DNA from 3 places in the Buttiauxella sp. BIGb0471 genome. Region 1 is predicted to be linked to each of the others. Evidence: riboswitches for the same ligand, from Rfam matches in the RefSeq annotation. Region 1 holds a riboswitch; each other region holds the start of a gene.
What was found. A riboswitch is a leader RNA that binds a small molecule or an ion and turns the genes downstream of it on or off. The one in region 1 is predicted to bind thiamine pyrophosphate.

Region 1 (3,113 bases):
AAATGTCATTTCTTGTCGTAATCATGCAGTACATAATAGCAATTAAAAGCATTGCCCATACTAGCTGACTTATTGCATGTGGCCCATTAACAATCAAATCTTTTAACTGGCGCAAATAACTTAAAAACCATGAGGGTTTGTAGCATGAGCGGAAAAGTAAATAACAAAATGGGACACCTGTAATACAGGATGTCAGCATCCACTGAACATTGATAAGCGTAATAACACTAAAAATATTTTCATCAGAGGCTGAGATAAAATGAAATTTAAGCAGTAACCATTGGTAGAGCGCGGTAAACGTAAAACTATTAAGGCAAATAAGCCAACATATGCGTTGCGCAGAGAGGCGACTGCGCCCAAAACTTACCCTGCCTCGTTTGCCCGTTGCGCAAAAATAGAGCGTGACACAGATTAAAGCGCTACTTAACTGTGCAGCGATACTCAGGAAATCAAACAGCGGATAGTGGTAAAAACTGTAAAGGGCAAACAGGGCTAACGTCGGGAGTGCCCTGCGATGGTATAAAATCAGCAATGCTGTAATGATGGGTAAGGTCAGATCATAAAACCGTAGCGGTATCCCAACTATTTCAACACTATGGCATAACTTCGCAGCAAGCGAATATAAAAAGAAAAATGTGACACATATTTTAATGTGCTGTTGAATGCTTGCTGAGAAAACCATATTTTTAGCGTAAAATCCTAAATGTGATTAATAAACGCGCGCTGCCCAATATAAGATATTTTAGAATATCATGTTTTTATTAAACGAACACTTAACAGTTTTGTGGTTATTAATTTCATATGGAACTTTGTGTTAGTTAATTGGAATATACGCCTGCGTGAAAATAACTTGTTGTTTCTTTGCTATGAATGTTGTTTTTCTTGGTTAGATGTTTTTAATTCTTGTGAATATGTGATTGTCATTATAATAATGTAATTCCATGATGACATTCTCTTGTTATATTCACAAAGCTATCACTGTTACGCATGAATATACTCTCTGCTAAAAATGTTAATTACTTGTTGATGCCCGCTATTAATTCTATGTATAAATTACTCTAAACAATACAGCGTGAAGAAAGGGCAACAGTATGGAAATAATCACACCGAGATTGATCCTCCGGCCACTTCGTTCGGAAGATGCCGAGCAAATTCAAAACGTATTTCCGCGCTGGGAGATTGTGCGTTACCTGGTTTCTACTGTTCCGTGGCCTTATCCACCTGGCGCGGCAAAACATTATGTCGATAATGTTGCGCTGCCTGCGGTAAAAGAAGGAAAGGGCTGGTTCTGGTCCATTCGGCGTAAAGAAAATCCGCAGGAATTAATTGGGCTAATTTGTCTGATGGATACTCCAGATAACAACCGTGGTTTCTGGTTAGTCCCGGAATGGCAAGGACAGGGCCTGATGAGTGAGGCCTGCGGTGTAGTGAATGATTTCTGGTTTGAAACACTCGAGAAAGACGTGTTACGCGCGCCAAAGGCCGTCGCCAATGACCGTTCCAAAAACCTTTCCATCCGTCACGGTATGCGGCTTATCCGCACCGAAAAATCGCAATATGTGAGTGGAGAAATGGATTCGGAGCTTTGGGAAATAACCCGCGATGAATGGCGGCAATTCAAAAAGTTAACGTCGTTGGCTTAACATCTGGCAGCACAGGCGGTTTACAGTCACTGTTGCGCGCATTATTCTTCTGAACGCAAAAATATGATTTATCAATGACTCGGGGTGCCCTTCTTTGTGAAGGCTGAGAAATACCCGTACCACCTGATCTGGATAATGCCAGCGTAGGGAAGTCAGATGCCTGCCTGGTCATCTCTTCTTCACGCCAGGCAGGAGCTTACAAGATGCAACCTGACCTGTTACCCGGCCACTGCGCCGCCTCGGTTTTACATAACTTACGCAGCACTCCCCCTTTAGTCCATTGCATGACCAATGATGTGGTGCAGGGTTTTACCGCCAACGTGCTGCTCGCCATTGGCGCGGCTCCCGCTATGGTCATTGAGCCTGAAGAGGCCGCGCAATTTGCCCCCATTGCCAGTGCATTGCTGATTAATATCGGAACACTCACCGCCGATAGCAGTCGCGCAATGCTGGACGCCATTCACGCCGCGAATCAATCCTCCACGCCATGGGTACTCGATCCGGTTGCCGTCGGCGCTCTGGCGTTTCGTACCCGATTTGCCCGCGAAGTTCTCGCGCTAAAACCTGCCGCAATCCGGGGTAATGCTTCAGAAATCTTAGCCTTAGCGGGGGAGCATTCCGCAGGCCGTGGCGTAGATAGCGCTGACGACGCACTTTCTGCATTACCCGCAGCCCTTAAACTGGCGCAGCTTACTGGCGCGGTGGTGGCCGTCACCGGCGAGGAGGATTACATCACCGATGGCGAACACGCCTGGAGCGTGGCGGGCGGCGGCGTGTTGATGACGCGCGTGGTCGGCACCGGTTGCGCGCTTTCCGCCGTGGTTGCCGCTTGCTGCTCACTGCCAGGGACGCGGCTGGATAACGTGGCTGCCGCCTGCCAGTTTATGAAATTCGCCGGGGAACAGGCGATTGCCGTGAGTCGCGGTCCTGGCAGTTTTGTCCCGGCGTTTCTTGACGCACTTTACGGACTTAATGCGGAGGCTCTGGCATGAAAGGGCAAAACCGTATTAACGCATTGACGATTGCTGGCACCGACCCGAGCGGGGGGGCGGGCATTCAGGCTGACCTGAAAACATTCTCGGCACTGGGCGCGTATGGCGCCAGCGTGATCACCGCGCTGGTGGCGCAAAATACCCGCGGCGTGCAGTCTGTTTATCGCATTGAACCGGCATTTGTCGCCGCCCAGCTTGATTCTGTGCTCAGCGATGTGCGCATCGACACCATTAAAATTGGCATGCTGGCTGAGACCGATATCGTTGAAGCGGTGGCGGAGCGGTTGGCTTTTTACAATGCACGCAACGTGGTGCTCGATACGGTCATGCTGGCGAAAAGTGGCGACCCATTGCTTGCGCCCTCTGCGGTAGAGAGCCTGCGTCGTCGGCTGTTGCCGCAAGTGGCGTTGATCACCCCGAATCTGCCTGAAGCCGCCGCATTGCTGGACGCACCACATGCACGCAGTGAGCGAGAAAT
Region 2 (3,113 bases), on a different contig from region 1:
TCATCAGCACCAGACCCAGGCAGCAAATCATTTGTACTAATGCGAGCAACGCCGCACGGGCGGGATCGTAGTCGTAACTCAGCGCCTGGAAGATAGCCAGTTCAATGGTCGTTGCCTGCGGCCCGCCGCCCAGTGAAAGCACCGTGGCAAAACTGGCGAAACAAAGCATGAAAATGAGTGCGGCGGCAGGAAGAATCTGGCGGCGTAGCCACGGCCATTCAACAAAGCGGAAGAAGTTCCAGCCCTGCATTCCCAACTGCGCGGCGACCTGGCGCTGTTCGCTGGGGATATTTTCCAGCGCCTGAAGCAGCAAACGCGTCGCCATCGGCAGGTTAAAAAAGACGTGAGCTAATAAAATGCCCTTAAGGCCATACGGCGAGAAAACCCATTCAATGCCCAGCCAGGCGCACAATGAGGCCAGCCAACCTTCGCGGCCATACACCGTCAGAATACCAAACACGGCGACTAACACCGGCAACACGAGCGTCATGGCACACAGACGTAACAGCGCGAGCCGCCCCGGAAAATGGCGGCGGTAAAGTGCGCGGGCGAGGAAAATCGCCGGAAATACCGAAAGGGCAGCGGAGAGGAATGCTTGCCAGAACGAGAAACGCAGCACGTGCCACAAATAGCTATCCTGCACCAGAGCACGGATATCGGTTTGCGGCGCGTTAAACCACAGCGCCAGAAAAGCTGCGAGGGCTACGGCTACCACGAGAGTAGCGGCGCATAGCCCTGGAATCAGCCAGCCGGGGATCAGCGGCTGACGGCGCGTTGCCATTCACTAATCCAACTTGCGCGATGGGAAGAGACGTCTTGCGGGCTAAATTCCAGCGTGGTCTGCGGTTTCACCAGACCGTTAAAACCTTCTGGCAATTTCACGTCCGTTACCGGGTACATCCAGTTGCCAGTTGGGATGGTGTTCTGGAAGCCTGGCGAAGTAATAAATTTCATGAATTTCTCAGCCAGTTCAGGCTGCTTGCTGGAAGCTAAACGACCAGCGACTTCTACCTGCAAATAGTGCCCTTCGCTGAAATTCGCCGCTGCGTAGTTATCTTTTTTCTCTTCGATAATGTGATACGCCGGAGAGGTGGTGTAACTCATCACCAAATCGCCTTCGCCTTTCAGGAACAGGCCGTAAGCTTCAGACCAGCCTTTGGTGACGGTGACGGTTTTCTTCGCCAGTTTCGCCCAGGCTTCAGGTGTTTTGTCGCCGTAAACTTTTTGCATCCATAACAGCAGGCCTAAACCCGGCGTGCTGGTGCGCGGATCCTGGTAAATCACCTTCCATTTCTGATCGCTTTCGACCAGTTCTTTCAGGCTTTTCGGCGGGTTTTTCAGTTTGTTTTTATCGTAGACGAAAGCGAAATAGCCGTAGTCGAAAGGCACGAAAGTGTCGTTGTTCCAGCCGCCAGGGATTTTCAGTTTGCTGCTGTCGACATTGCTGATGGCAAACAATTTGGTTTGCGCCGCCGCTTCCAGCAAATTGTTATCCAGGCCCAGAACCACATCAGCCTTGGTGTTCTTTCCTTCCATGCGCAGGCGATTTAGCAAAGAGACGCCATCTTCAAGTGCGACGAATTTCAGCTCGCAATTGCAGTCAGCTTCAAAGGCTTTTTTCACCGCAGGACCTGGACCCCAATCGGCGGCAAAGGAGTCGTAGGTGTAAACAGTCAGTAGGGGTTTGGCAAAAACTGGGGCAGCGATGAGTGCCAGTAACGGTAGGAATTTTTTGAACACTTTGCACCTCTTGGAATTAGGGGTGGCAAAGGACTTTGAGAATGGAGCCTCAAATCCCTTCGCCGGCATTATCCGGATCAGGTTCGACGGGTATTATCTCAGCCAGACTTTCGTCTTAGCACCCCGTTGAGAACGCGAGCATTGTAATGATTCTGTGAATGAATCGAAAGTATTAAGGTTCCGGTGGTGCAAACCAGGCCGATTTAAAGTCAAACCAGCCGAGCGTGTTCATCCTCACGCCACGCATGCTGCGTTGCCCCTCAATGCGCAGCCAGTGGTGAATTAACGGCAAAATGTCATTATTCTCAACGCGCTTCTGGCACCACTCGGGCAGTGAAAGCTCACCGTTGTGCCATTTACGGGTATCGGATTCCCAGTCAATCGCAATACATTTTTGAATGAGCGGCACCTCATAGAGATGCGAAAAGAGTGAAAATTCTAGCGGCAGGGTGAAGTTGGCGCTGTTAAGCCAGATATCGCTTTCGGCATCACCCTGATGCCACTCTTCATAACTGACTTCTTGCACCACCAGTTTTACGCCTACGCGTGCCAGCAATTGTTCCATCACTTTACTGATAACCCGGTGCTCAACGTGGTCGCGATAGAACGTCAGTGTAACGGACTCAAGCCCTGCGGGTTTTTCGACTACCGGTTGCGGTCGGGTGTGGTGCCAGCGTGGCAATAAGCCGTATGCCGGGAACCAATACTGCTGGTTTTGTTCGCCCGCGCTATAAAGCAGGTGAATAGGTGCCAGCACATGGCTCAACCAGCGACGCACTTGTTCATTGCTGCCGGATTGCGAGCGTCTATCAAATAAAATGTAGTAACAGCCTTCTTCCAGGCGACTTTCAACCGCTTTCTCGCTGTCAGGCATTCCCGATAATTGCACTGCACAACTGACGTCTTCGCCAATTTCTGGCAGCACCCAGAAATTCACTTCGTCTATTAATGCGCGATAGCCAAAGTAATCATCATAGGCCTGGATCTTCAGTTGGTTGGTGTTGTTACGCACGACCGAATAGGGGCCGGAGCCGACTGGCTGACGGGAAAAGTTGTCCAGCGTTTGCCACTCACGCGGCAGAATCATCGCATTAACACTGCCAAGCAACCACGGCAGCCAGTTATCCGGCTGTGAGAGTGTAATATCCAGTGTCCAGGCGGTTGGGGAGCTAATCTGCGTGATGTGAGAATAGAGCGGCAACGCATTAATCCGTTGCAAAGAGGTCATGACATCCAGCATATCCAGCTCGCGGCCATGGTGGAAATGAATGCCAGGGCGCAAATAAAAACGCCAGTGTAATGGGGATATTTGCTGCCAGTGGTGAGCTATATCCGCTTCCAGTTCCCCATTTTCCTCATTTATGCGAATTAAG
Region 3 (3,113 bases), on a different contig from region 1:
TTGGGAGGTTACATAGCGTAAATTCTTCACGCGAATGCTGCTCTCTTCCATCACTTCACGCGCCACGGCTTGTTCGAGGGTTTCCCCAACTTCAACAAACCCGGCCAGCACGGTATAAACCCCGTTGCGATGGCGCGTATGTTGGGCGAGCAGGATTTGATCGTCGCGGCGAATGGCAACGATGATGCACGGTGAAATTTGCGGGTAATAACGTTCACGGCAATGGCTACACAGCATCGCCCATTCGGTTTTGCTGACGTGCATTTCATGGCCACAGTAGCCGCAGAATTTGTGCGAGCGATAGAACTCCGCCAACTGCACGCCACGCCCAGCCAGCTGGAACAAACCCACATCCTGGTCAATTACCTGACGCACAGAACCCATATCCGCCCGGCGATTTTGTCGCACCAGCCAGACAGGCTCGTTTTCCCATTCGCCGATGGGTATTCCCACTGCGCCATCTAATTGAAATTCCTCTGCCGCTCCGTGAGGTAGCTCACCTTTGGGCAGCCACAGTTTTTGTTCATGACTGACGATAAACCAGCCCTGATCTAACTTTTGAATTACGCGTTCCATAACCTGGTGCACATCCCCGAGTTCGCTGGTATAAACAAATAGTCGTAACACTTTTGGGTACGTTTGCGTCACATCTCTACTCACGGAGTCAATCATGCTTAACCAGTTAGAAAACCTGACTGAGCGCGTTGGTGGTAGTAATGAGTTAATCGACCAATGGCTTCATGCCCGCAAACATCTGTTGGTAGCTTATTACAATATGGTTGGGATCAAGCCTAACAAGGAATCCCATACTGCGCTCGATGAAAAGGCTCTGGATAATTTTTGCCATAACCTCGTGGACTATCTTTCTTCCGGCCATTTTAATATTTATGAACGCATTATCAGTGAAATGGAAGGTAGCAGCCCACTTTTAGCCGCCACTCATCTTTACCCACAACTTGAAGCCAACACCCAGCAAATCATGGATTTCTACGATTCGCATCTCGAAAGCGCAATCGATCATGATAATTATATTGAGTTCCAGAAAGCACTTTCCGGCATTGGTGAAGCGTTAGAATCCCGCTTTTCGCTGGAAGATAAACTGATTCAGTTGGCGTACGACCACGATCTAAATGACAGTGCTAATGAGACCGGCAGCCTTGCACGTCCGGCTTGAGTTCTGCTCTGTTAACGCGTAATTTACATATCGACCCGTAGCAATACGGGTTTCTTCTTGTCGGAGTGCCGAGTGTTTAACTTAGTTAAGCACCGGCTGAGACCGTTAATTCGGGATCCGCGGAACCTGATCAGGTTAATACCTGCGAAGGGAACAAGAGTAATTCTGCTTTTGGGTTCACCCGTGCGCGGGCGCCCCACATTCATTACTCCTCCGTTGTTCTGACAAGCCACTTCCTGATAATTACTGGAATGAGCTATGTCTACTACTGAAAAAAAACCAAACCGTCGCGAACAGCGTGCTGCTGCCCAACACTTTATCAATACCCTCGAAGGCACTGCTTTCCCTAACTCTCAGCGCATTTACCTCACCGGCTCGCGTGATGATATCCGCGTGCCGATGCGTGAAATCCAGCTTAGCCCGACCGCCACTGGCGGTAGCAAAGAAAACCCGCAGTTCACCCCTAACGATGCCATTCCGGTTTATGACACTTCTGGCGCATATGGCGACCCGGCTATCAACATTGATGTCCTGCGCGGTCTTTCGCCACTACGTGAAAACTGGATTGCCGAACGTGATGATTGCGAAATCCTGACCGACCGCAGCTCTGCCTACACCAAAGAGCGCCTGGCCGATGACGGTCTGGATGAATTGCGTTTCGAAACACAGCTCACACCGAAGCGGGCTAAAGCCGGGAAAACCGTCACGCAACTGCACTATGCTCGCCAGGGAAGAGTGACGCCGGAAATGGAGTTCATCGCCATTCGTGAAAATATGGGCCGCGAGCGTATTCGCGATGAAGTTTTACGCCACCAGCATCCAGGCCAGGGTTTTGGCGCTCGTCTGCCAGAAAATATCACGCCGGAATTTGTGCGTGACGAAGTGGCGGCTGGACGGGCAATTATCCCCGCCAATATCAACCACCCCGAATCCGAGCCGATGATTATTGGACGTAACTTTCTGGTGAAAGTGAACGCCAATATTGGCAACTCGGCGGTCACCTCCTCCATTGAAGAAGAAGTGGAAAAACTGGTCTGGTCCACGCGCTGGGGGGCAGATACCGTAATGGATCTGTCTACGGGCCGCTATATCCACGAAACCCGTGAATGGATTTTGCGTAACAGCCCGGTCCCCATCGGCACCGTGCCAATTTACCAGGCGCTGGAGAAAGTTAATGGCATCGCCGAAGACCTGACCTGGGAAATGTTCCGCGATACGCTGCTGGAACAGGCCGAGCAAGGCGTGGACTATTTCACGATACACGCCGGAGTACTGCTGCGTTATGTGCCGATGACCGCCAAACGCCTCACCGGAATTGTTTCGCGCGGTGGCTCGATTATGGCGAAATGGTGCCTGTCGCATCATCAGGAAAACTTCCTGTATGAGCACTTCCGCGAAATATGCGAAATATGCGCGGCTTACGACGTTTCGCTCTCTTTAGGCGACGGCCTGCGCCCCGGCTCCATCCAGGATGCCAACGACGAAGCACAATTCTCTGAGCTGCATACGCTTGGCGAGTTAACCAAAATTGCCTGGGAGTACGACGTACAGGTGATGATTGAAGGACCGGGGCATGTGCCAATGCAGATGATTCGCCGCAACATGACCGAAGAACTGGAGCATTGCCACGAAGCGCCGTTCTACACACTCGGCCCGCTGACTACCGATATTGCGCCTGGTTACGACCATTTCACGTCAGGAATTGGTGCGGCCATGATCGGCTGGTTTGGCTGCGCGATGTTGTGTTACGTCACGCCGAAAGAGCATCTCGGCCTGCCGAACAAAGAAGATGTTAAGCAGGGGCTGATTACCTATAAAATTGCGGCCCATGCCGCAGACCTCGCAAAAGGCCACCCTGGTGCGCAGATCCGCGATAACGCCATGTCGAAAGCCCGCTTTGAATTCCGCTGGGAAGATCAGTTTAACCTCGCACTCGACC

Region 2: it holds a riboswitch for thiamine pyrophosphate, as region 1 does, so the genes downstream of both, thiB (thiamine ABC transporter substrate binding subunit) here and thiM (hydroxyethylthiazole kinase) in region 1, are expected to answer to the same signal.
Region 3: it holds a riboswitch for thiamine pyrophosphate, as region 1 does, so the genes downstream of both, thiC (phosphomethylpyrimidine synthase ThiC) here and thiM (hydroxyethylthiazole kinase) in region 1, are expected to answer to the same signal.

What each region holds. Positions count from the first base shown of each region.
Region 1 is NZ_JANUEU010000001.1:449,445-452,557, forward strand. It holds gene M2371_RS02065 (EAL domain-containing protein) at 1-682, opposite strand, end outside; gene M2371_RS02070 (GNAT family N-acetyltransferase) at 1,092-1,643, shown strand; TPP riboswitch at 1,714-1,810, shown strand; gene thiM (hydroxyethylthiazole kinase) at 1,847-2,635, shown strand; gene thiD (bifunctional hydroxymethylpyrimidine kinase/phosphomethylpyrimidine kinase) at 2,632-3,113, shown strand, end outside.
Region 2 is NZ_JANUEU010000003.1:367,979-371,091, reverse strand. It holds gene thiP (thiamine/thiamine pyrophosphate ABC transporter permease ThiP) at 1-781, opposite strand, end outside; gene thiB (thiamine ABC transporter substrate binding subunit) at 757-1,740, opposite strand; TPP riboswitch at 1,777-1,876, opposite strand; gene sgrR (HTH-type transcriptional regulator SgrR) at 1,913-3,113, opposite strand, start outside.
Region 3 is NZ_JANUEU010000011.1:22,532-25,644, reverse strand. It holds gene nudC (NAD(+) diphosphatase) at 1-576, opposite strand, end outside; gene M2371_RS21155 (Rsd/AlgQ family anti-sigma factor) at 671-1,174, shown strand; TPP riboswitch at 1,226-1,344, shown strand; gene thiC (phosphomethylpyrimidine synthase ThiC) at 1,433-3,113, shown strand, end outside.